DNA from 2 places in the Arthrobacter sp. SAFR-044 genome. Region 2 is predicted to be linked to the other one. Evidence: predicted binding sites of a transcription regulator. Region 2 holds the regulator's gene; the other holds the start of a gene.
What was found. Region 2 encodes LexA, which represses DNA repair genes until DNA is damaged. Its sites were predicted from a motif close to TCGAACANNTGTTCGA; they were not measured.
Positions count from the first base shown of each region.

Region 1 (11,910 bases), on a different contig from region 2:
CGCATCCACCCCGCCGCCAGCCGGGTGAAGCTGCTGGCGGAACAAACCCCGGCCAGTTTTGTGGCTTTCGACCTCTTGGCACTGGGCGATGAGGATTACACCGGCAGGCCTTTCTCGGAGCGGCGGGCCGCGCTGGAGAAGGCGCTCGCGGCCAGCAAGGCGCCCGTCCACCTCACCGCCGCCACCACGGACAAGGAAACGGCCGCGCACTGGTTTGAACAGTTCGAGGGGGCCGGACTGGACGGCATCGTGGCCAAGCGGCTGGGCGGCCGGTACGAACCCGACAAGCGGGTGATGTTCAAGGTCAAGCACGAGCGCACCGCCGACTGCGTGGTGGCCGGCTACCGCCTCCACAAGAGCGGGCCCGACGCCATCGGCTCGCTGCTGCTTGGCCTGTACAAGGACGACGGCGGCCTGGCGAGCGTGGGCGTGATCGGCGCCTTCCCGATGAAGCGGCGGCAGGAGCTGTTCCAGGAACTCCAGCCACTGGTCACCGACTTCGATAACCACCCCTGGGCCTGGGCCAAGCAGGAGGAAGGCGAACGGACGCCCCGCAACGCCGAGGGCAGCCGCTGGAGCGCAGGCAAGGACCTGTCCTTCGTTCCGCTCCGGCCCGAACTGGTGGTGGAGGTCCGCTACGACCACATGGAGGGCGACCGGTTCCGCCACACCGCGCAGTTCAACCGCTGGCGGCCGGACCGGGACCCCGAATCCTGCACCTACGCGCAGCTGGAAGAGCCGGTGAACTTCGACCTCGCCTCGGTGCTGGAGACCGGCCGGTAGCCGCAGACTGCGTGTCCACACGGCAGGTCCGCCGCGGTTCGTATCCAACCAGATACGGACGCCATGGACCGGGGATACCATTGTTGAAGCGTTCTCGAAGATGGCACCGTTTGGCTTCCCGCAACGAGACGGATCCTTACACCAGGAGATAAGTGCTGTGGCAGAATCACCGACCAAGAGCCGCTTTGCGCGGGATGAATCTGCCAAGATAAATGCCCTGCTGTCGGATCACCCAGTGATCGCAAGCATCAAGGATGAGGACGGTTTGCGGGCGGTTCTGACAGCCCCATGCCCTGTTGTCTTTGTCCTCTTTGGATCCGTGATGTCGATCAGAGGGATCGTGGAGACGCTCAAGGCGGCCGGCAAGACGGTCTTTGTCGATGTGGACCTCCTTGATGGTTTCGCCAGCAAGCCGGTCGTGGTCGATTTTCTGAGGGCGAACACGCATGTCGACGGCATTCTCAGCTCAAAGGCTGCCATGGTACGTGCGGCAAAGACGGCGGGATTCCTGTCAATTCACCGTCTCTTCCTGATCGATTCGTTCAGCTACAACAATCTGCCCAAACAGGTCTCCGTATCGGGCGCAGACGCCATCGAGATCCTGCCGGGATGCATGCCCCGAGTAATCTCATGGGTTTGCGAAGACATAGATCTCCCGCTGATTGCTGGTGGACTGGTATGTGACAAGGAGGACGTGATCGGCGCGCTGGGTGCTGGTGCCACAGCAGTGGCTTCGTCCAACCGGGATGTGTGGCTCATGTAGCGAAAAACAAAACTGCCCCTAGGCAGACCTCCGGCCACATGCTAGAGTCCTTTTCAACTTAAAACTTCATACTTGTTCCGGGCTCTGCCCGTGACGGTTGCTCAAAAACTAGAGAACAGCGACCCCCAATTCCAAGGGGATCGCTGTTCTCTTTTTTTGTGCCTTTCCTGAACAAGGTGGAGGTTGAGTCAGCCCGCAAAAGCGCGAACGCCTAACACGAACGGAAACATAAGAATTGACAACCCTCAAACGCGAAGAGATCGTCAGCGCCTACGCCGATATCCTGGGCAGCGACCGCGTAATTACCGATGAGCAGACGCTGCGGGAGAACAGCGTCGACCGCTATTACAAGGTCGAAAATATCTTTGGTATCTATTCCTTGCCTCTGCCTGCGGCAGTCGTAAAGCCGGGTACTCCGGAAGAAGTTTCATCAGTACTAAAGCTCGCGAACGAATATGGAATCAGTATCGTCCCCAAGACTGGAGGCTCAGCAACGGAGGGCGGCCTTGAAACCGTCGTTGAAAATTCTGTCGTTGTTGACGGGTCATTGATGAACGAGATCATCAACATTGACACCGAAAATATGCTGGCGACCGTCCAGTGCGGCGTTCGGCTGCAGGATCTTGAGGACGAACTTCGAAAGATCGGCTACACGACCGGCCACTCCCCCCAGTCGAAGCCAATTGCACAGTTCGGAGGGCTCGTTGCAACGCGATCCATTGGACAGTTCTCGACTCTCTACGGTGGCATCGAGGACATGCTCGTCGGCGTTGAGACGGTGTTTGCCAATGGTGAGATTTGCCGAATCAAGAATGTTCCGCGGCGGGCGGCCGGCCCGGATATCCGTCACCTGGTGCTGGGAAACGAGGGTGCCCTCAACTTCATCACGGAGGTAAGCGTCAAGATCTTCCGCTACTTCCCCGAAAACAATCGGTTCTACGGATATCTGCTGGACGACATGAAGACGGGCTTCGAAATCCTCCGGGAAGTAGTCACGCAGGGCTACAAGCCTTCTGTTGCCCGCCTTTACGACAAAGAAGATGGGCTGTACCACTTCGGGCACTTCTCCGAAGGCCGTTGCGTACTGATTTTCATGGCGGAGGGCCCCCAACTCATCGCCGATGCCACCGGTAAAGCCATTGAGCAAATTGTCTCCTCCTTCACTGCTGCAGATCGGGTTGCAGACTCGCTGATCGAGGACTGGTTTAACCACCTGAACTGGGACGTCTCCAAGATCGAAGAGGAAAGGGTGGAAATTCGCGAGACCCTGAATAACGGCTTCACCACAGAGATCTCCGGAAACTGGAGTGTCATCAACGACATCTACATTAATGCGCTCACAAGAATCCGGAACGAAGTGCCGGCGCAATTCAGCCTCTTGGGCGGCCACTCCAGCCACAGCTATCTCAACGGAACAAATATGTATTTCGTCTATTACTACAAAATTGACGTGGACCCCACCGAGGAACGCACGGTTTACCACGACCCCATCCAGAACATAATCGTGGAGGAAACGCTCAAGCTCGGCGGTTCAATGTGCCATCACCATGGCGTGGGAAAGCACCGGACGCACTTTCTCGCAGAAGAATACGGTTCCTCGCTGTACATGCTGGAGACCCTCAAGTCTGCCTTTGACCCGAATGGCATCATGAATCCAGGGACAATCTTCCCGCTCTGATCCAGCCCAGAATCAACTCAGAACCAGGGAGTTTGTATGCCCGATTTGAACATTGCCGAATTTCAAATGAGTTTCTTCTCATTGAAAGGCAAGAATGCGATCGTAACCGGAGGCAACACCGGTCTCGGTCAGGCCTTTTCACTTGCGCTGGCCAAGGCAGGCGCCAATGTGCTGGCTGCCAGCATCATGCCTGATGATGGCAGCACGGGGACCATGGTCGAGGAAGCCGGCGCAAAATACGCCTACGTCAAGTCCGACATCACGGTGGAGGGAAACCCTAAAAAGGTTGTGGATGCCTGTATATCCGAATTTGGGAGCGTGGATATTCTCGTCAACTGTGCGGGGCGAAGCATCAACGAACCCGACGTCCTCAACTACACCCGTGCGCAATGGGACCCCATGGTGGCGCTGAACCTGACAGCCGCCTTCGAAATGTCACACGAGTGCGCCAAGTACATGGTTCCGCAGGGCAGCGGCAAGATCATCAACATCTGCTCGGTTTTCACATTCCTCGGAGGGCAATGGTCGCCGGCCTATGCAGCCACAAAGCACGGTATTGCAGGATTCACCAAGGCCTACTGCGACGAGTTGGCCCAGTTTGGTGTGCAGGTTAACGGCATTGCACCCGGCTACTACGCCACAGAACTAACCACTGCGACCAGAGCTGATCCTGAAGCCAACCGGCGGGTCCTGGACCATATCCCGGCGAACCGCTGGGGGCAAACCCAGGACCTCATGGGCGCGACAGTATTCCTGGCCAGCCGGGCGTCCGATTACGTCAACGGTCACATCCTGAGCGTCGACGGCGGTTACCTGGTGCGCTAGGCGCCGGCAACGCAGATGAGGAACATGACATGACCACCAACTACATCATCGGACTTGATGGTGGATCCCAAAGCTCAAAGGTAGTCATCTTCGACACCAACGGCCGGGTCGTGTGCGAGGCAAGTGAGCCCCTGGCCCCCATGCACACGCCCGGGGCGGGTATTGCGGAACACCCGAACGACGACCTCTATGACTCCATCGTTGCCGCGGCCGCCCGGGCGATGAGGGCTTTTCCTGGAAATCGCAAGGACATCATTGGCGTGGGGTTGTGCACCATCCGGTGTTGCCGGGCACTGGTTCGCAGCGACGGGACCCTGGCCGAGCCTGTCCAAAGCTGGATGGACCATCGGCTCTCCAAAGCGTATGAACACAACAACGACGACGTCGCTTACGTCACCACCGCTTCGGGGTATCTCATGGGCCGGCTCACTGGGGGGCTAACGGACACCGCGGCCAACTACATTGGACCCTGGCCCATGGATGGCCGGACATGGGACTGGTTTGACGATCGGGAAAAGTTCGAGTCGTTCAATGTGCCGCGTGACATGTTGTACCGGTTGCAGATGCCGGGCGACGTCGGCGGCTTTGTGAACACCACCTTTGCGGAGCTCACAGGGATCCCACAGGGGATACCTGTGGTCCACACCGCAAACGACAAGGCTGCCGAGGCATTGGGTTCCGGCCTCCGCGACGACGCAACCGGCCTGGTCTCGCTGGGCACGTACATTGCCGGCATGGTCGTTGGGAAGGAATTTGCGGCCGAGCCGCGGACATACTTCTCGAACTTCGCGTCAGAGCCGTACCGCTACATATACGAATGCGGCGGCATCCGGCGGGGCATGTGGACCGTCTCCTGGCTACGGGACCTGTTTGGTGCGGAGAACGCCCTTGCTGCGGCGGAGGCCGGCACCAGTGCCGAGGAGCGCTTAAACAGGTTGGCTTCTGACATTCCCGCAGGAAGTGACGGCCTGCTGTGCGTTCTCGACTGGCTCGCACCGCCGAACAAGCCCTTTAAAAAGGGAATGTTCATCGGCTTCGACGAACGGCATGGTTACGCGCACATGTACCGCGCCGTCCTGGAAGGCATCGCCTTCACAATGAAGCGAAACATGGCTGCCATGACCGCCGAACGAGACATGGATCTTAGGACGCTGGTTATCTCAGGTGGCGGCTCAAACAGCGATCTCATCATGCAGATCTTCGCCGACGTCTTCAATATGCCAGTGGTCCGGAATGTTGTCCGGAACGCCGCCGGTCTCGGTGCTGCCATCTGCGTTGCCGTGGCCTGTGGAATTTACCCGGACTTCGACGACGCATCTGCCCATATGGTTCGGCGAGAGGACCGATTCGAACCCGACCCGCAGAACGCCGCGCTGTACGAGCAGTTGTGCACAGTTGCGGCCGAAATACCGATGCACACAGACCCCATTTTGGAAAAAATCCACAAAATACTATCTGACAAATAAGGAGCTGCTCCATGCTCAAGCTCGGCAAATCAAAGAAGATTTTTCAGCTTGTATTGCTCATACTCGCGGCGGGCTCAATCTATCCGCTTGTGTACCTTCGACAAAACTTTGAATCCACTATCCTGTCCGTCTTTCATCTCAGCAACTCAGAATTGGCGGGCCTCTACTCGATGCTCGGGATCATCTTCGTTATCGGCTACATACCAAGCGGATGGTTGGCCGATAAGGTCCCGGTGCGTTACCTCATCACATTTTCGCTGGTTCTCACCGCAGTGACTGGCCTGTTCTACGCGCAGGTACCGGACAAATCCACTCTCGTCTACGTATACCTTGTCTGGGGATTTGCCACAGTCTTTACATTCTGGAGTGCAATCCTTAAAACTGTCAGCCTTCTCGCGGATAAGAACGAGGAAGGTACTTACTTTGGTGCGCTTGACGGCGGTCGGGGACTGGTGGAGGCAATTCTGGCCAGCTGCGCAGTCGGTCTTTTCGCACTGTTTGCCGGAGATGGCACCTCCGACATCACGCAGACCAAGGCAGGCTTCCAAGCTGTGGTCTATATGTATTGTGCAGTGCTCGTCGTTATCGCCGTCCTGGTCTTCTTCGTACTTTCCGACGGTCAGCAAAAGGACGCCAGGTCCCAAGGAGAACCGGTTGAGTCGACTTTGGCCGCGGTACGGCGAATCCTGAAAATCCGCGAGGTGTGGGTGATGAGCCTGGTTCTCTTCTGTGGCTACACGCTGTTCTGGGGACACTACTACTTCTCCGGGTTCCTCAATGTGAATCACGCCGTGAGCCCGGTGAATGCGGGTGTAGTGACGGTAATCGTCCTGTGGATGCGTCCAATCGGTGGGTTCGGAGGAGGGTTCCTCGCAGACAGGCTCGGCAAGAGCCGGGTACTGGCGGTCTCAATGGTTGTCGCAGCTCTCGGGTTCATTAGCCTGAGCCTCCTGCCAAGCGGTTCGAATGCCCTGGCCTACGTGCTGGTGGTGGTTGTTGGCCTCTTCCTGTACGCAATCCGCGGGATCTACTGGTCGCTGCTTGATGATTGCCGTGTCCCTGCCGCGGCGACTGGTATCGCCATCGGCATCATTTCATTTGTGGGTTATCTGCCTGACATTTTTATTCCGCAGATCAGCGGCGCGATTTATACCGCCTTCGGTGACGATGTGGCAGGAGCAAACAACTTGTTCTTCCTTGTCACTGCCGGCATCGGGCTGGTTGGCGCGGCGGCTGCCGGTTACTTCGCAGTTCTGATGAGGAAGCGCCGGAATTTTGAGACAGCCAGCGACATGGAGGCATCGCCAACCACGATCTAGCCTGCTTTTCACTGGTCCTTCCGGATGTCACGACGAAGCCCGCCATCCCTGGCCATTCCAGGGGTGGCGGGCTTTGCCTGTTGCGTGACTCGGGGTGGACCGCCGCTACTTCAGGCCGAGCTGCTTGGTGGGGGCCCGGAAGGATTCCTTGGCGGTCAGGGCGGACACGGCTGCAACGGCGCAAATGATGGCAGTGAAGATGCTGATTTGCACCCAGCCGCCGGGCTTGATGCCGCCCATGGCAGCCACGATGGCCGGGGCGAACCCCGCCATCAGGAAGCCCAGCTGTGTGCCGATGGCCAGGCCGGAGAAACGGACCTTGGTGCTGAACATTTCAGCGTAGAAGGAAGGCCAGACGGCGTTGGCCGCTGCGTAGCCGCACGAGAAGTAGCCGATGGCGGCCAGGAACATCAGCGGGACGCTGTGGGACTCAAGGCTCAGCAGGAACACGGGGGTGAGGACCGCGCTGGCCAGGGCGCCGTAGATGAAGACCGGCTTGCGGCCGATCTTGTCTGCCAGCATTCCGAAGAGCGGCTGGGTGCCCAGGGCCACGACGTTGGCAGCAACCACCAGCCACAGGGTAGTGGTGCCGTCCACGCCGGCCACGGTCTTGGCGTAGCTGATGGCCAGGGTGCCGAACACGGTGGAGACGGCGGCGATGAAGGCGCAGCAGATCACGCGGAGCACGTCGCGCCAGTGGCCCTTGAGCAGGTCGGCCACGGGCAGCTTGGCGATCTGGGCGTTCTTCCGTGCTTCCTCGAAGGCGGGCGGCTCGTGCAGGGTGCGGCGGATGAGGAACGCCACCACAACCACCGCGGCGCTCAGCCAGAACGGGATGCGCCAGCCGATGCCGAACTTGATCTCGTCCGGCAGTGCCAGGACGGGGATGAACACCAGGGCCGCGAGGATCTGGCCACCCTGGGTGCCGGTGAGGGTCCAGGAGGTGAAGAACGAGCGGCGGTTGTCCGGAGCGTGCTCCAGGGTCATGGAGGAGGCGCCGGCCTGCTCGCCTGCAGCGGAGAGGCCCTGGCACAGGCGGGCCAGCACCAGCAGCGCCGGAGCCCACCAGCCGACCGTGCGGAAGTCGGGCAGGCAGCCGATGACGAAGGTGGAAGCACCCATGAGCACCAGGGTGAACATCAGGACTTTCTGCCGGCCCACCCGGTCACCGAAGTGGCCCAGGATGACGGCGCCAATGGGCCGCGCCACATAGGCGAACCCGAAGGTTGCGAAGGACATGATGGCGGCGTTCGCATCGGCATTGGGGAAGAAAACCGTGGGGAAGATCAACGCTGCGGCGGAGCCGAAGATGAAGAAGTCGTAGTATTCCACGGCGCTGCCCAGGAAGCTGGCGAGGGCGGCCTTCTTGGGAGTCCCCGCGGAGGTGAGGGCACCCGCCCTTGCTGCCGGAAGTGTCTTGCTCATGGTGTTCCTTTGGTGTGACGACATTGTCGCTGATGGATCTGGGGCGCGGCCGCCCATGCCTTGATGCGGGCGGGGGATGCGGCTGGAGTCCGGTCGGAAGACCCGGCCATAGTAGCCACATGGTGGGAGCTACTTTTGCGATACAGAAACTATGCCTGTGAGGGCAGTCACCTGTCAAGAAAATAATCACTATCTAGAAATAGTTCTCACATTGTGGCAACATCGTCACTATGAGTGTGAACCAAACCACAGCGGCCGATGAAGAATCCGCTGCTGCCGGCCGCCCAGGAGGGCCCGTAAATGCCATGCCGCCCGAAGGCAAGGTTGGCGCCCGTCCCGCGGAGCGCACGGATATGGTGGGCAAGGCCCTGGGGCTGCTGGTCCTTCTGGGCGATGAACCCCGCGGCGCCAGTGCCGCGGAGATCTCGCGCCGTGCCGAGCTTCCCTTCAGCACCACCTACCGCCTGCTGGGCTCTCTCACCCGCGACGGCTTTGTCGACTACGAGCCGGATGGCCGCCGCTACCACCTGGGCCTACGGATCTTCCAGCTGGGACAGCGCGTCTCCAACCACCACGGCTTCGCGGGCACGGCCATGCCCATCCTCCGCCGGGTCACCGAACAGACCGGTGAGGCCACCATCCTCAGCGTCCGCGACGGACTGCACCATCTGACCGTCAGTAAGGTGGATGGACCGCAGACCTTCCGCGTGACCAGCGACCCCGGCCACCTGGGCTCGCTCTCGTCCACCGCGGTGGGCAAGGCCCTGGTGGCATTTGCCGAGGACGCGGAACGCGAAAAACTGCTGGCCGAGGTCCCGCTCGAAGCGCTCACTGACAAATCGATAACGGACCGCGAAGCGTTCAAGACCGAAATCGAAAAGGTCCGTCGGCAGGGATACGCCGTCATGGACGAGGAGAACGAGGCCGGAATGCGCGCTGTGGCCGTTCCGCTGCTCAATGACCAGGGGCACGCCTTTGCCTCGCTGGCAACTGCAGTGCCGGTCTTCCGGCTGGACCTTGAGGGGCTGGTGGCGCACGTTCCCCTGCTGCAGGAAGCCGCTGCCGAACTGGCGGCCAGGCTGCCGCAGCGGTAGCAGAACCCGAAATCAGGACCGGCCCGAAAACTACTTTTGTTCGTATGTAGAACATGAGTGCGATAAGTGAACATTTGTTGTACCGTAATCCCTACCACCTGCAATGCGGCTGAGTTCCGCGCCTGGTGCCGTACCAAAGGAGCTGCACGCATGAGCAATCGAACTGAGTCCTACCTGGTAGGACTGGTTGGTGATGGCGTTACGCCATCGCTCACGCCGCCCATGCACGAACGGGAAGGCGACGTGCAGGGCCTGCGCTACCTGTACCGGCCCATCGACCTGCTGGACCTGGGGTTGACCGGGGAATCCGTGGGCGCCATCCTGCACAGCGCCCGCACCCTGGGCTTCAACGGACTGAACATCACCCACCCCTGCAAGCAGCTGGTCCTGGAACACCTTGACGAGATCTCACCTGACGCGCGCCGGCTGGGCGCCGTCAACACCGTGGTCATCCGCGACGGCCGGTTTATCGGCCACAACACAGACTTCTCCGGCTTCGCAGCAGCCCTCGCGTCCGGCCTCCCCAACGCCCGGTTGGACCGCGTGGTGCAGCTCGGCGCGGGCGGTGCCGGGTCCGCCGTCGCCTACGCCCTGCTCAGTGCGGGAGTGAAATCGCTGGACCTGGTGGACATGGACCCCGAACGCGCTGCGGCGCGGGGCGCCGAGCTGCAGGGCTTTTTCCCCGACAGCACCGTCACGGCACGCACGACGGCGGAGCTGCCGCAACTGATGCCGCTTGCCGACGGCCTGGTGCACTGCACCCCCGTAGGCATGGTGGCGCACCCCGGCGTCCCAATGGACCTGGACCTGCTCGAGCCCCGGCACTGGGTGGCGGACATCGTCTACCGCCCCATCGACACCGAACTGGTCCGCGGCGCCCGCGCCAAGGGCTGCGAGGTGCTGGACGGCGGCCGGATGGCCGTGGGCCAGGCCGCCGACGCCTTCCGGATCTTCACCGGGCTCGAGGCGGACCCGGCGCGCATGCGCAGCCACTTCCTGGAGCTTGTGGCCGCCGAGGAGGTGGCCGCCTGATGCGCACCGGAATCGCCACGGTTTGCCTCTCCGGCACCCTGAAGGAAAAGATGCAGGCCTGCGCCATCGCCGGCTTCGACGGCATCGAGATCTTCGAACAGGACCTGGTCACCTCCCCGCTCAGCCCTGAGGACGTGCGGAAGATGGCCGCCGACCTGGGGCTTGGCCTGGACCTGTACCAGCCGTTCCGGGACTTCGACGGCGTCACGCCGGACTTGCTGAAGGCCAACCTGCGCCGCGCGGAGGCCAAGTTCAAGCTCATGGCCCGCCTTGGCATGGACACCATCCTGGTGTGCTCCAACGTTGCCACAGCCACCATTGACGACGATGCCGTCCGCGCCGAACAACTGGCACAGCTCGCAAACCTGGCGGGGGACCACGGCGTCAAGGTTGCTTACGAGGCCCTGGCCTGGGGCAAGTACGTCAACGATTACGAGCACGCCTACCGCCTGGTGGAAATGGTGGACCACCCCAACCTGGGCACCTGCCTGGACTCCTTCCACATCCTCTCCCGCGACTGGGACACCGCGCCTATAGAGAACATCAACGCGGACAAGATCTTCTTCGTCCAGGTGGCGGATGCCCCCAAGCTTTCCATGGACGTGCTGTCCTGGAGCCGGCACTACCGCGTGTTCCCGGGTGAAGGGCAGTTTGAGCTGGCCAAGTTCATGGGCCACGTGGTCCGCGCCGGCTACACGGGCCCGGTCTCCCTGGAGGTGTTCAACGACGTCTTCCGCCAGTCCGACGTCGAACGCACCGCCGTGGATGCCATACGCTCGCTGATCTGGCTGGAGGAGCAAAGCGCCAAATGGCTCGCCGGCGCCGAAGCCGCGCCCGGCAACGCAGGCGCGCTCCGCCGTCGTTATCCCATGGAACTTGCCACCCTGCCCAAGGTGAACGAGCCCGCAGGTTTCAACTTCGCCGAGGTCAAGGCGGACGACACCGCCCAGCTGGAGAAGCTCCTGGGCCAGCTCGGGTTCCAGTTCGAGGGCCGGCACCGCACCAAGGACGTGCAGCTCTGGACCATGGGCCAGGCCCGGGTCATCATCAACGAACAGGCCGCACGGCACGCCGACCCGGCCATCGCCGCGCTGGGGTTCGACGTCGATTCCCCCGTGATCGCCTCAGCCCGCGCCCAGCAGCTCAAGGCCCCCGTGGTAGCCCGCAAGGTCCAGGCGGACGAGGAAGTGTTCCAGGGCATCGCCGCGCCGGACTCCACCGAGATCTTCCTCTGCCAGGGCAGCCCGGACGGCACCGCCGCGTGGACGCACGAATTCGGGGAAGGGCTGGAACACCCTTCGGGAGGAGCCAGCGCGGTCATCGACCACGTGAACCTGGCCCAGCCGTGGCAGCACTTCGATGAAGCCGTGCTCTTCTACACCAGCGCGCTCGCCCTCGAACCGCAGCCGTTCGCGGAAGTCCCAAGCCCCAGCGGCCTGGTGCGCTCGCAGGTCATGCAGACCTCCGACGGCGCGGTGCGGCTGGTCCTGAACCTCGCCCCGATACAGCAGGCAAGGAATGAGGC
Region 1 covers NZ_JBPFDN010000010.1:136,076-147,985, reverse strand. The annotation lists gene ACR65J_RS16145 (ATP-dependent DNA ligase) at 1-783, shown strand, start outside; gene ACR65J_RS16140 (glycerol-3-phosphate responsive antiterminator) at 941-1,546, shown strand; gene ACR65J_RS16135 (FAD-binding oxidoreductase) at 1,782-3,224, shown strand; gene ACR65J_RS16130 (SDR family oxidoreductase) at 3,261-4,049, shown strand; gene ACR65J_RS16125 (FGGY-family carbohydrate kinase) at 4,079-5,515, shown strand; gene ACR65J_RS16120 (MFS transporter) at 5,527-6,834, shown strand; gene ACR65J_RS16115 (MFS transporter) at 6,940-8,259, opposite strand; gene ACR65J_RS16110 (IclR family transcriptional regulator) at 8,490-9,353, shown strand; gene ACR65J_RS16105 (shikimate dehydrogenase) at 9,504-10,385, shown strand; gene ACR65J_RS16100 (bifunctional sugar phosphate isomerase/epimerase/4-hydroxyphenylpyruvate dioxygenase family protein) at 10,385-11,910, shown strand, end outside.
Region 1: the regulator LexA is predicted to act here: its motif matches at 9,401-9,416, upstream of ACR65J_RS16105 (shikimate dehydrogenase).

Region 2 (11,910 bases):
TCAGTGCCGCCTCGAGGGGGGTTCCGTAGCTGGTTTCGCTGCCCGCCTCGCCCTGGACCAGCCGGACGGCCTGGCCGTTGACGACGTCGACGGCTGGCAGGAGCTCTAGTACCGGCAGGTCATGTGCGGTGGTCATACTCATCCTCGGTGTTGGTTCTTGGGTTTCGGGCAAAGGCGGGTGGAATTCGGCGCGTTCAGGCAGTGCCGCGGAGCCCCTGCATCAGCTGGCCGGCAGCGTGAGCAGGTAGGCGGCGACCAGCGACATGGCGGCCAGGACATAAAAGGCCACCTGGGTCCAGAGGGGCTTGCGCTGCTGCCGGAACGAGATGCCGCCGCCAATCAGCAGGCCGGCGAGGCCGGTCAGAAGTACGGGCCACATCTAGGCGTCACTGCCGGCGTCGGCCGCCGGGGCGCCGGGGTCGGCGGCGGCCGGCTTGCGCAGGCCTTCCACCCAGTTGCGCAGGAGCCGCGCACCGGCGTCGCCGGACTTTTCGGGGTGGAACTGGGTGGCGCAGAGCGGGCCGTTTTCGACGGCGGCGATGAACGGTCCGCCGTGCTCGGACCAGGTAACCAGGGGCGGCGCCATCCGTGGCTGGATGACGTCGAAGTTCCATTCCTGCACGCCGTACGAGTGGACGAAGTAGAACCGTTCGTTTTCGACGCCGGCAAAGAGTTTGGAGCCTTCGGGGACCTTGACCGTGTTCCAGCCCATGTGCGGAACAACTTCAGCGCGGAGTGCCTCAACCTTGCCGGGCCATTCGCCGATGCCCTCGGCCTCGGTCCCGTGTTCCACACCGGCTTCGAACAGGACCTGCAGGCCCACGCAGATGCCGAGGACCGGCCGGCCCCCTGCCACGCGCCGGCCGATGAGCCGGATGCCGTCCACGGCCTTGAGTTCGCGCATCACGGTTTCGAACGCGCCGACGCCGGGCACCACCAGGCCGTCTGCGTTCAGTACGTCCTCCGGCTTGGCGCTCAGGATGACTTCTGCGCCGGCACGTTCCAGGGCACGCACTGCGGACCTGACGTTCCCGGATCCGTAGTCCAGCACCGTGACGGTGGGCTTGCCCTGCGGCGACGGCAGCCTGCGCGACGCGGACGGGTCAATGATTGCCCCGTCCTTCAGTACCTGCCCGCTCACAGCGCCCCCTTGGTGGAGGGGACGCCCTCAACCCGGGGATCCGGTTCAACCGCGGCGCGCAAGGCGCGGGCAAAAGCTTTGAACTGTGCCTCGACGATGTGGTGCGGGTCCCGGCCTGCCAGCACGTTCATGTGCAGGCAGATGCCGGCGTGCAGCGTGATGGCTTCGAAGACGTGGCGGGTCAGGGACCCGGTGAAGTGGCCCCCAATCAGGTGGTATTCCTGGCCGGCCGGCTCACCTCCGTGCACCAGGTAGGGGCGGCCGGACACGTCCACCACGGCGTTGGCCAGGGCCTCGTCCAGCGGCACGGTGGCTTCGCCGAACCGGCGGATTCCGGCTTTGTTGCCCAGGGCGGTCCGCAGGACCTCGCCGAAGGTGATGGCGACGTCCTCCACGGTGTGGTGGACGTCGATGTGCGTGTCGCCGGTGGCCTTGACCGTCATGTCGATCAGGGAGTGCTTGCACAGGGCCGTCAGCATGTGGTCGTAGAACGGCACGGAGGTATCGATGTCCGACACTCCGGTTCCGTCGAGGTTGATCTCCACGAGTACGGAGGACTCGCTGGTGGCACGCTCCATGCGGGCGGTCCGGGCTGCAGCCGTATTCGATCCGGTTGAACTCATGGTGAAGGATCCTTAGTGGGAGAAGAAGTGGTTCAAGGCGTCCAGCGCCGCAGTATCAAGTCTAGGCGTGCAGCGCAGCGTGGCCCGCAAGGATGCGTTCCAGGGAGGTAAGGAAGGCTGTGGTTTCCGCCTCAGTGCCTGCCGTGACGCGGAGGTGGCCGGGGATGCCCACGTCGCGGATGAGTACGCCGGCGTCCAGCAGTTCCTGCCAGACCTGGTGCGGATTTTCCAGGCCGCCGAAGAACACGTAGTTGGAGTCCGACGCGGCAGGCTTGAGTCCCATCCTGGTCAGCTCGGCCACGATGCGGTCCCGCTGCTTCTTGATGTCCTGCACGTCGGCCATCAGCGCTTCGCGGTGCTCAAGGGCGGCGAGGGCGGTGGCCTGGGTGATGGCGGACAGGTGGTACGGCAGGCGGACCAACCGCAGGGCGTCAGTGACCTCGGGGGCTGCAGCCATGTAGCCGAGCCGGGCCCCCGCCAGGGCGAAGGCCTTGCTCATGGTGCGGGACACGATGAGCCGCTCCCGGCCGGGCAACAGGGTCAGCGCGCTGGGCGTTCCGTCGTGCGCGAACTCATGGTAGGCCTCATCAACGATCACGATGGACTGGCTGTCCGCCCCGGCGTCATAGACGGCTTCCACGACGTCCAGCCCAAGTCCCGTCCCGGTGGGGTTGTTGGGCGAGCAGAGGAAGACGATGTTCGGCTGCAGTTCCTTGACCTGCCGGGCGGCGGACTCTGCGCTGAGGTCATAGCCCTCCGCCCGTTCACCGGTGATGTACTGGGTGTCTGTTCCACTGGCCAGCAGGGGGTACATGGAGTACGTGGGCGGGAAACCGAGGGCGGTGCGGCCTGGACCGCCGAAGGCCTGGAGGATCTGTTGCAGGACCTCGTTGGAGCCGTTGGCTGCCCACAGGTTGGTTTCGTCGAGCCCATGCCCGAGGTATTCGGCCAGGGCCTTCCGGAGTGCGGTGAACTCGCGGTCCGGATAGCGGTTGAGGCCCGCAGCGGCCTCAGTGACGGCTGCGCTGATGGCGGCACGCACGTCAGCGGGAACACCATGGGTGTTTTCATTGACGTTCAGCAGGATGGGGACGTCCAGTTGGGGCGCGCCGTAGGGGGTCAGCCCGCGGAGGTTGCTGCGGAGGGGAAGCCGGTTCAGACGTTCTAGCTGGTCGTTCACCTGAACAGTTTAGTGGCCGCGGCAACCACCGGAAAATGTGACGGTTCCTGTTCGCCCTCGGCATGTCCCGCGACCGCCCGCTCCAGGGCTTGCCAGCCAGCCAGGCAGGCCGCCCTGGCAGAGGCCACGAACTCAGGGCTGGCGCCGGTCAGTGGGCGGGGACGGTCAGTGAGTGGGGACGAAGAGCTGCTGGCCCGGAAGGACGGTGCCCGCGGCAAGGTTGTTGAGCTGGACGATGTCCGCCACAACGTCCCTGGCGTCCCGGTCGGGAGCTACGGCGCCGGCAATGGCCCAGAGCGACTGACCCGACTGCACCGTCACCGTGACCGTGGGCGTCACTGCAAGATCCGCCACGGAGTCCGATGCCTTGGCCGGGGAGTGGAAGAGCCCCGAAAGCGACAGCAGGAGTACGGCCACCAGTACAAGCGGTACTCCGATCAGGACGATCCTCCCCCGGCGGGTCAGCCGCAGGGGTGCGGACGAGTGTGAAACCTGGTGAACAGATAAAGCTGACATGAACTAAGCCCTCCTGGACTTGCCGTGCTGCCCGGGTGCCCGCCGACTGCTGCCCCACCGCTCATACTGCGCCGGGAACCTATCCCGGCCGCGTATTCGAATGGGTCATCTGCTGGTTAGAACACATGTTCGAACTTTGCTGGTTAAGTTTTAGCACCTATCAACGAACAATGTCGAGACTCGCTAGAACAAATGTTTGAAAAAGCAATGTGGCTGGCCTAGCTTTGAAACGAAAGAACAACCACTACTGCAGTTGATCAGCAGGGTCTGACAATGACAGTGGGAGTCCTTCCGGCGGCACTGTGGAACAGCCGCCCGCGGAGGATCCGGCGGCAAGCGAAAGGCATTGGCGAACATGGCAGCAGCAGCCGCCGGGGGCAGGACCGCCCCGCAATCCAAGAGGACCGCCAAGGGCCTGACCCCCCGGCAGAAGAAGATCCTCGAGACCATCCAGCGCTCGGTCAATGAGAACGGGTATCCGCCCTCCATGCGCGAGATCGGCGACACGGTTGGTCTTGCCAGCCTGTCCAGCGTGACCCACCAGCTTTCCCAGTTGGAGAAGCTGGGTTACCTGCGGCGCGACCCCAAGCGGCCGCGCGCCATGGAAGTACTGATGCCGCTCACGCTCGACGGCGGCGGTAAAGGTGCCGGCACGTCTCCTGCACCGCAGGCCACGGGCGGCGCCACGGTGACGGAACTGCCCACGGCACTGGATACGGCCATGGTTCCCCTGGTGGGCCGGATTGCCGCCGGCGGGCCCATCCTCGCCGAACAGCTTGTGGAAGATGTCATGCCGCTGCCACGCCAATTGGTCGGCCAGGGCGAGCTCTTCATGCTCAAGGTGGCCGGTGACTCCATGGTGGACGCCGCCATTTGCGATGGCGACTGGGTGGTGGTCCGGCGCCAGGCTGACGCTGCCAACGGCGACATTGTTGCTGCACTCCTGGACGACGAGGCAACCGTGAAGACCTTCCGCCAGCGCGATGGCCATACCTGGCTGCTCCCCCAGAACACCCAGTACGAACCGATCCTGGGTGACCACGCCACCATCATGGGCAAGGTCGTCTCAGTCCTGCGTTCCCTCTAGCCAGCGTTCGCTCTAGCCTGGGTTCCACAGCCAGCATTCATGCCGGCCGTGCGCCACAGTTCTCAGGATGCGTCGGCACCAAGCCGGGTAAGCGCGGCCAGCGCCTTGGCGCGGTCCGTAGTGGCCCAGAACGGGGGCAGTGCGCCGCGCAGGAATCCTGCATAGCGTTCGGTGGCCAGCCGCGAGTCCAGGACGGCCACCACACCCTTGTCTCCGGTTGACCTGATCAGCCGTCCGGCACCCTGGGCCAGCCGGATGGCAGCGTGGGTGGCCGAAACGGACATGAAGCCGTTGCCCCCTGCCTGCGCCACGGCACGCGAACGCGCCGTCATCAGTGGATCATCCGGCCGCGGGAACGGAATGCGGTCTATCACTACCAGCCGGCAGGATCCTCCAGGAACGTCGACGCCCTGCCACAGGGACATGGTTCCGAAGAGGCAGGTGTCGGGTTCGTCGGCGAATTGCTTGACCAGTGCGGTCATGGTCGACTCGCCCTGGCAGAGGACAGTCACATCGAGCTTGGGCCGGAGGGCATCGGCAGCTTCTTCGGCGGCCCGCCGTGAAGAGAACAGGCAGAGGGCACCCCCACCGGAGGCTTTGATGAGCGCTTCGAGTTCTGCCAGGGCCTCCGGGGAAACGCCGCGGCCGGGCTTGGGCAGGTGGCCTGCCACGTACAGGATGCCCTGCTTGGGATAGTCGAAAGGCGACCCAACATCCACGCCCGTCCAGCTGGGCGCGCCGTCACCGATCAGGCCAAGTCCCCCTGCCGCAGGTTCAAAGGCGGAGCCGATGGCCAGGGTGGCGGAGGTCAGCACAACAGTGTGATCGGCGAAAAGCCCTTCCCGCAGCCTGCCGGCGACGGACAGTGGCGCTATGTTGATCAGCACCGGCGCGCTGTCGTCGGGCGGTGAGTATCCCTGGCCGGGATCGAAGGTGCTGGCACGGGAAAACCACACCACTTCCCGGTTTTCCCGGGCGGCGATGAGCCGCTCGCACAGTTCCAGGATGAGCATCAGGCGCGACCGGGCCAGCTGCCGGCCGCCGTCGGCTGTGGCGTTGCTGTCCCCTTTGGAATCGGACAACGCAGCCCGGCACGCTTCACGCAACTGGTCCACGCAGTCCAGCTGTTCATCGTTCAGGCCGTTGGGAAGCAGGCCGTTCGGCGCGCCGGCGAGGGCCAGCTCAAGGTTCGCCGCTGCGGCGTTCAGGGCATCGACGGTGATGGCTGTATGTTTCCGGGCGCCCGAAGCGGCAGCGTGGACCATGGCCACGGACAACTGTCCGGATACGGCCCCGGTGACACGGTCCTGCAGTTCGTGCGCTTCGTCCACCACCACGACGTCGTATTCGGGCAGGACTGCGAGTCCCTCGAACGCGCTGACGGCCAGCATGGCGTGGTTGGTCACCACCACGTCGGCCTCGGCGGCGTCCTGCCGGGCGAGCTCGCTGAAACACTCGGCGGCCATGGGGCATTTTTGGGCCCCAAGGCACTCCATCGACGTCACGGAAACCTGCCGCCAGGCACGGTCGGTCACGCCGGGCAGGAGTTCGTCCCGGTCGCCGGTGGCTGTCTTTTCGGCCCACTCACGGAGCCGCACTACTTCCTTGCCAAGCTGCGACGACGGCCCGCCCACGGAGGCGGCGAAATGTGGAACGCTGGTGTCCTCTCCCAGGGAGAAGAGCTGCCCTTCCGATGGTTCCTCCGACGGGAACCCGCCCTCGAGCTTGTGGCGGCAAACGTAGTTGGACCGACCCTTGACCAGGGCAACCTTGACCGGCCGGTCCAGGGCGGGCGTGATGTTCTTCAGGAGCCGGGGCAGGTCCCTGCCCACAATCTGCGTCTGGAGGGCAAGCGTGGCCGTGGACACCAGGGCCGGCTTGTTGCTTTCCAGGGCATGGGCGATCAGCGGCACCAGGTACGCCAGCGATTTGCCGGTGCCGGTGCCTGCCTGGACCAATAGGTGGTTGCCCGTTTCGATGGCCCGGGCCACCTGGCGGGCCATTTCATGTTGTCCGGTGCGGCTTTGTCCACCCATGCCGGCAACGGCCCGGTCGAGCAGTTCGATGACGAACTGCTCGCCGGCCGTCTGCGCAGCCTCGCCGGCCGCGACGTCAGTCATTGACGATGAATGGTTCCAGCTCGGACGCGAGGCCCTCCCGGACCATCACCGCCGCCCTGGTACCCGCCTCAACATGGTCCAGGCTGAGGATTTCGGCGTCGGACTCGTGCAGCTTGCTGATCAGGTCTCCGCGGTCGTACGGAATGAGCAACTCCATCTTCACGGATGGCCGGGGGATGGATTCGCTGATGGCCTTCAGCAGTTCCGGAATGCCCTCCCCTGTCCGGGCCGAGACCACTACGTGCCGTGGCTCGCGCTGCTTCAGCCGCTCCACCACGAAGGGGTCGGCAGCATCAGCCTTGTTCAAGACGATGATCTCCGGCACCTTGCGGGCATCAACTTCGCTGAAAACCTTCCGGACCGCAGCGATCTGCCCTTCGGGATCGGGGTGCGAAACGTCCACCACATGCAGGATCAGGTCAGAGTCCGCCACCTCTTCCAGGGTGGAGCGGAAGGCTTCCACCAGTTGGGTGGGCAGCGATCGGACGAATCCGACGGTATCGGCCAGGGTGTACCCCAGGCCGTCAGCGGTTTCGGCCTTGCGCACGGTGGGATCCAGCGTGGCGAACAGCGCGTTCTCCACCAGGACCCCAGCGTCCGTGAGCCGGTTGAGCAGCGAGGACTTGCCGGCGTTGGTGTATCCGGCGATTGCCACGGAGGGCACTTCATTACGACGGCGGTTGGCCCGTTTGGTCTCGCGTGCCGGCTTCATGGCGGCGATTTCGCGCCGCAGCTTTGCCATGCGGGTACGGATCCGCCGCCGGTCCAGTTCGATCTTGGTTTCACCGGGACCGCGGGAGCCCATGCCGGCAGCAGCGCCGCCCACCTGGCCACCGGCCTGGCGGGACATCGACTCGCCCCAGCCGCGCAGGCGGGGAAGCAGGTATTCCAGCTGCGCCAGTTCCACCTGGGCCTTGCCTTCGCGGCTCTTGGCATGCTGGGCGAAGATGTCCAGGATCAGGGCCGTGCGGTCAATGACCTTGACCTTGACGATGTCTTCAAGGCCACGGCGCTGGGAAGGCGCCAGTTCGGCGTCCACCACCACGGTGTCCGCGCCCGTGGACGTGACGATGTCTTTCAGCTCCAGGGCTTTGCCGGAGCCGAGGAAGGTCCCGGGGTCCGGCTTGTCGCGGCGCTGCACCAACCCGTCAAGGACTTCCGACCCGGCGGTCTCGGCCAGGGCGGCCAGCTCACGCAGCGAGTTTTCCGCGTCGGCAAGGGTGCCCTCGGACCAGAGTCCGGCCAGGACGACGCGCTCCAGGCGCAGCTGCCGGTATTCGACCTCGGTGACGTCTTCAAGCTCGGTGGACAGGCCCGCCCTGCGGCGCAGCGCGCGCCGTTCCTCGAGGTCCTGCTGGTCGCCGTCGTACGTTGAGTGTTCCTCGTCAAGGCGGGAAATGGCCTGCGCCTTGCCAAGCACCGCTTTTCCACTGCCGCCTTCACTGCCGGGCGTGCCGGCATTTCTGGCGGGAACGTCCTTGGCGAGGATCCGGTCGATGACAGCCTGGATCTCCTGCGGACTCATGTCCTGGGCGGCTGGATCGGAACCGGTGTTGGGCTGGCTGGTCATGGTCTCCTTTGAAGATTCGGCAGTTCCAGAATAGTGCTGATTGGCTGGAAGTTGGTAAGTATTCGCGCTGGGTTGACGGCCTGCGGTCATGCAGTTCTCCTGGTTGTTTCGCCGCCGGCTGCGATGCCGGGGCACGGATGCCGCGTCAGGGCGCGGCAGGGCTGGGAAAGGCCGGAGAATGGCGGGAAATGCAGCAATGGGCTGACTTTCGAGTATTGTCCGGCGGCCGGGCAGACGGAATGGTCTGGCCGGTGCGCAAAAGCGGAAGGCATGGAAACCTGCGTCGCTGCGGGACGGACTGTCGCTGGAGGACAGGCTGCGGGACGGGCGCGGCCCGTACCGGCTACTCGAAGATCAGGAACATGCCTTCCAGCCTAGCAGAGGGCCTCCAGGCCGGTTTCCCATTACGCTGCGGGGGGAACTACTCTGGCGAGTTATGGAGTCCGCACACTATTTCAGCACGTCCCCTGCCGGCCCCTTTACCCGGAAGCCCCTGACGGTGGAACTGGCCGGTGAGGCGCGACGGCTCCAGACCTCCACGGGCATCTTCAGCCCCGACGGCATCGACAAGGGCACCGCGGTGCTCCTGGCCGAAGTTCCGCGCCCGCATCTCCAGGGCAACCTCCTGGATATCGGGTGCGGCTGGGGTCCGGTGGCGCTCACCATGGCTCTGCTGGCCCCCGCTTCTAAGGTCTATGCCGTGGACGTCAACGAGCGCTGCATTACCCTGACCAACGAGAACGCCGCCGCGCTGGGACTGTCGAACGTCGCCGCCAGCACCCCTGAGGCTGTCGATCCGGACATCCGCTTCGACACCATCTGGTCCAACCCGCCCATCAGGATCGGCAAGGATGAACTGCACGCCCTGCTCAAACTGTGGCTGCCGCGCCTGGCAGAGGGCGGAACGGCCTGGCTGGTGGTGCAGAAGAACCTGGGTTCTGATTCCCTGCAGCGCTGGCTGGCGGCCGAACTGGACAGCTCCTTCACCGTGACCCGAGAGTCCACGTCAAAGTCCTTTCGGATCCTGAAGGTCAGGAAAGCGTCCCACTCGCCACAATGACGGCCGGCCCGCTGAGCTCCACATGCTCGTGGCCGGCGGGACCCGCGAAGAACTTCACGCCCACCACTCCGCCGGGAACGTGGACCTGCCAGGCGTCGGGGGCTTCTGCCCCCGCCCAATGCCTGATGGCGACGGCGGCGGCGCAGGCACCGGTCCCGCAGGACTGGGTCTCCCCCACGCCGCGCTCGTGCACCCGCATGGTCACGGAGCCCACGCCCTCATGGACCAGCGGTTCTGCCGGAACGACGAATTCCACGTTGGTCCCGTTCGCGGGTACCGGATCGACTGTCGGCGCGGTGAAGAGCCTGGTGCCCGTGAGCTCCGCCAGTTCAGCGAGGGCCACCACGGTGTGCGGGTTGCCCATGCTCACGGAGAGGGCCGGCCGGGGAACCTCCAACCCGTCGGCGGTGACCAGGGAATCCATGGCCTTGGCGCTGGCCTCACCGGGGAAAATGAACTCCCAGGGTCCCATGTCCACCGCGTAGCCTTCTCCGGTCCGGACCACAGTCTTGACGCCGCCGCGGGTGCCGATGGTGAGCGATCCGCCGTCGGGCAGGTCAATGAGGCCCTCGGCCTGCAGGAAGTGGACGAATACCCGGACCCCGTTGCCGCACATTTCGGAGAGCGAGCCGTCCGCGTTGCGGTAATCCATGAACCATTCCGCGTCCGGGGCGCCGCCGAGCAGTTCCCGGCCTTCAGCGAGGAAGCGGGAGGGGACGGCCCTGATCAGGCCGTCGGCCCCTATCCCGCGGTGCCGGTCGCACAGCGCCGCGGCCTGGTCGGCGTCGATGACGTGCGTCCCCTCGGGATCAGCCACCAGGACGAAGTCGTTGCCGGTGCCGTGCCCCTTGGAAAAGCGGAGCCCGCTCAGGGTGCGCAGGGCGGATCCGGGAGCTTCTGCGGGGGTTGCATTCATGATTCCAAGCGTAGCGGCGGAGGCTGCCGGTCCTGAAACCGCAGCTACCGGCACAACTCCGCTGCCTTGTCCACGAGCTCCGGATCCTGCCAGTCGAGCCAGGTGATGCGTGGATCGGCACGGAACCATGTCAGCTGCCGCCTGGCGAACTGCCGGGTGGCCACGATGGTTTCTTCCGCGGCGGCCTCGACGGTGGAGGCGCCGTCGACGACCCGCAGGAACTGCGAGTAACCCAGGGCGCGGGACGCGGTTTTGCCGCGGCGCAGTCCCTGTGCGTCGAGCATCCGGACCTCGTCCAGCAGGCCCGCGTCCACCATCCGGTGCACCCGTGCCGCCAGCCGGTCCCGCAGCACTTCGCGGTCCACGCTGAGGCCCACCTGGACGGCTGGCCGGTGGTACTCCCGCCGGGGCATGAAGGAGCTGAAGGGCCGGCCGGTGAGCTCCTTTACCTCAAGGGCACGGATGATGCGCCGGGCATCGGAGACCCGGGCGGCAGATGTGGGATCCACCATCCGGAGCCTGGCCAGGAGTGCCTCAGTACCGAGTTCCGCGTGCTCCTCCTCAAGCCGGGCACGGAGCGCGGGGTCGGTCCCCGGAAATTCCAGGACGTCCAGCGCGGCCCGGACATACAGCCCGGATCCGCCGGCCAGGATGGCGCGCTTGCCCCGCCCATGGATGTCGTCGATGATTTCGCGGGCCTGGAGCTGGAAGTCTGAAACGCTGGCTTCCTGGGCGACGTCAAGGATGTCCAGGAGGTGGTGGGGCACTCCCCTGCGCTCGGCCACCGTGATTTTGGCAGTGCCGATGTCCATGCCGCGGTAGAACTGCATGGCATCGGCGTTAATGACCTCGCCGTCGAGCTCGAGGGCGAGGTTGACGGCAAGGTCGGACTTGCCGGAGCCGGTGGGACCGACGACGGAGATGACGGGCGGGGCAGCCACCTGTCAGCGGGTGCGCAGCGGCAGGGAGGGCATGCCAAGGGAGACACCCTTGCGTGCCTCCCCGGAGCCGGGTGCGGGTGCCCCGCACGAGTCGGCCTGGGACCGGTCCCACGCGTCCCCTGCCCGTGACCGGCGAAGGCTGTAGTCCTCGAGGGTGGGATCGGAGACCAGGTGGAAGGCCGCGGCTTCGGTGATGGTGACAGTGACGAGGTCCCCGGGCCTGGGAGCGGGTGCACCCTGGGGAACCGAGAAGTGGACCAGCCGCTGGTCCTGCGACCGGCCGGACAGCCGGTGCGTTTCCTCCGACTTGCGTCCGGACTGTGCGGTCACCATGACTTCGAGCCGGCGGCCCAACTGTTTCCGGTTTTCCTCCGCGGCGATCCGGTCCTGCAGGGCGGTGAGGCGTTCGAAGCGTTCCTGGACCACGGCCTTGGGGAGCTGGTCGGGCAGGTCGGCCGCGGGCGTGCCGGGGCGCTTTGAATATTGGAAGGTGAAGGCGGTGGCGAAGCGGGACTTTTCCACCACGTCCAGGGTGGCCTTGAAGTCCGTTTCCGTTTCGCCCGGGAAGCCGACGATGATGTCGGTGGAGATGGCGGCGTGCGGAATCCTCTCGCGGACCTTGTCCAGGATGCCCAGGAATTTGGTGGACCGGTAGGAACGCTTCATCTCCCGCAGGATGCGGTCGGACCCCGACTGTAGCGGCATGTGCAGTTGAGGCATGACGTTGGGCGTCTCTGCCATGGCGTCGATGACGTC
Region 2 covers NZ_JBPFDN010000001.1:572,074-583,983, reverse strand. The annotation lists gene priA (bifunctional 1-(5-phosphoribosyl)-5-((5-phosphoribosylamino)methylideneamino)imidazole-4-carboxamide isomerase/phosphoribosylanthranilate isomerase PriA) at 1-136, opposite strand, end outside; gene ACR65J_RS02585 (CG2302 family histidine operon protein) at 221-379, opposite strand; gene hisH (imidazole glycerol phosphate synthase subunit HisH) at 380-1,141, opposite strand; gene hisB (imidazoleglycerol-phosphate dehydratase HisB) at 1,138-1,764, opposite strand; gene ACR65J_RS02570 (histidinol-phosphate transaminase) at 1,826-2,944, opposite strand; gene ACR65J_RS02565 (LysM peptidoglycan-binding domain-containing protein) at 3,110-3,460, opposite strand; gene lexA (transcriptional repressor LexA) at 3,816-4,547, shown strand; gene ACR65J_RS02555 (ATP-dependent DNA helicase) at 4,610-6,667, opposite strand; gene hflX (GTPase HflX) at 6,660-8,237, opposite strand; gene ACR65J_RS02545 (class I SAM-dependent methyltransferase) at 8,674-9,297, shown strand; gene dapF (diaminopimelate epimerase) at 9,269-10,213, opposite strand; gene miaA (tRNA (adenosine(37)-N6)-dimethylallyltransferase MiaA) at 10,258-11,154, opposite strand; gene miaB (tRNA (N6-isopentenyl adenosine(37)-C2)-methylthiotransferase MiaB) at 11,158-11,910, opposite strand, start outside.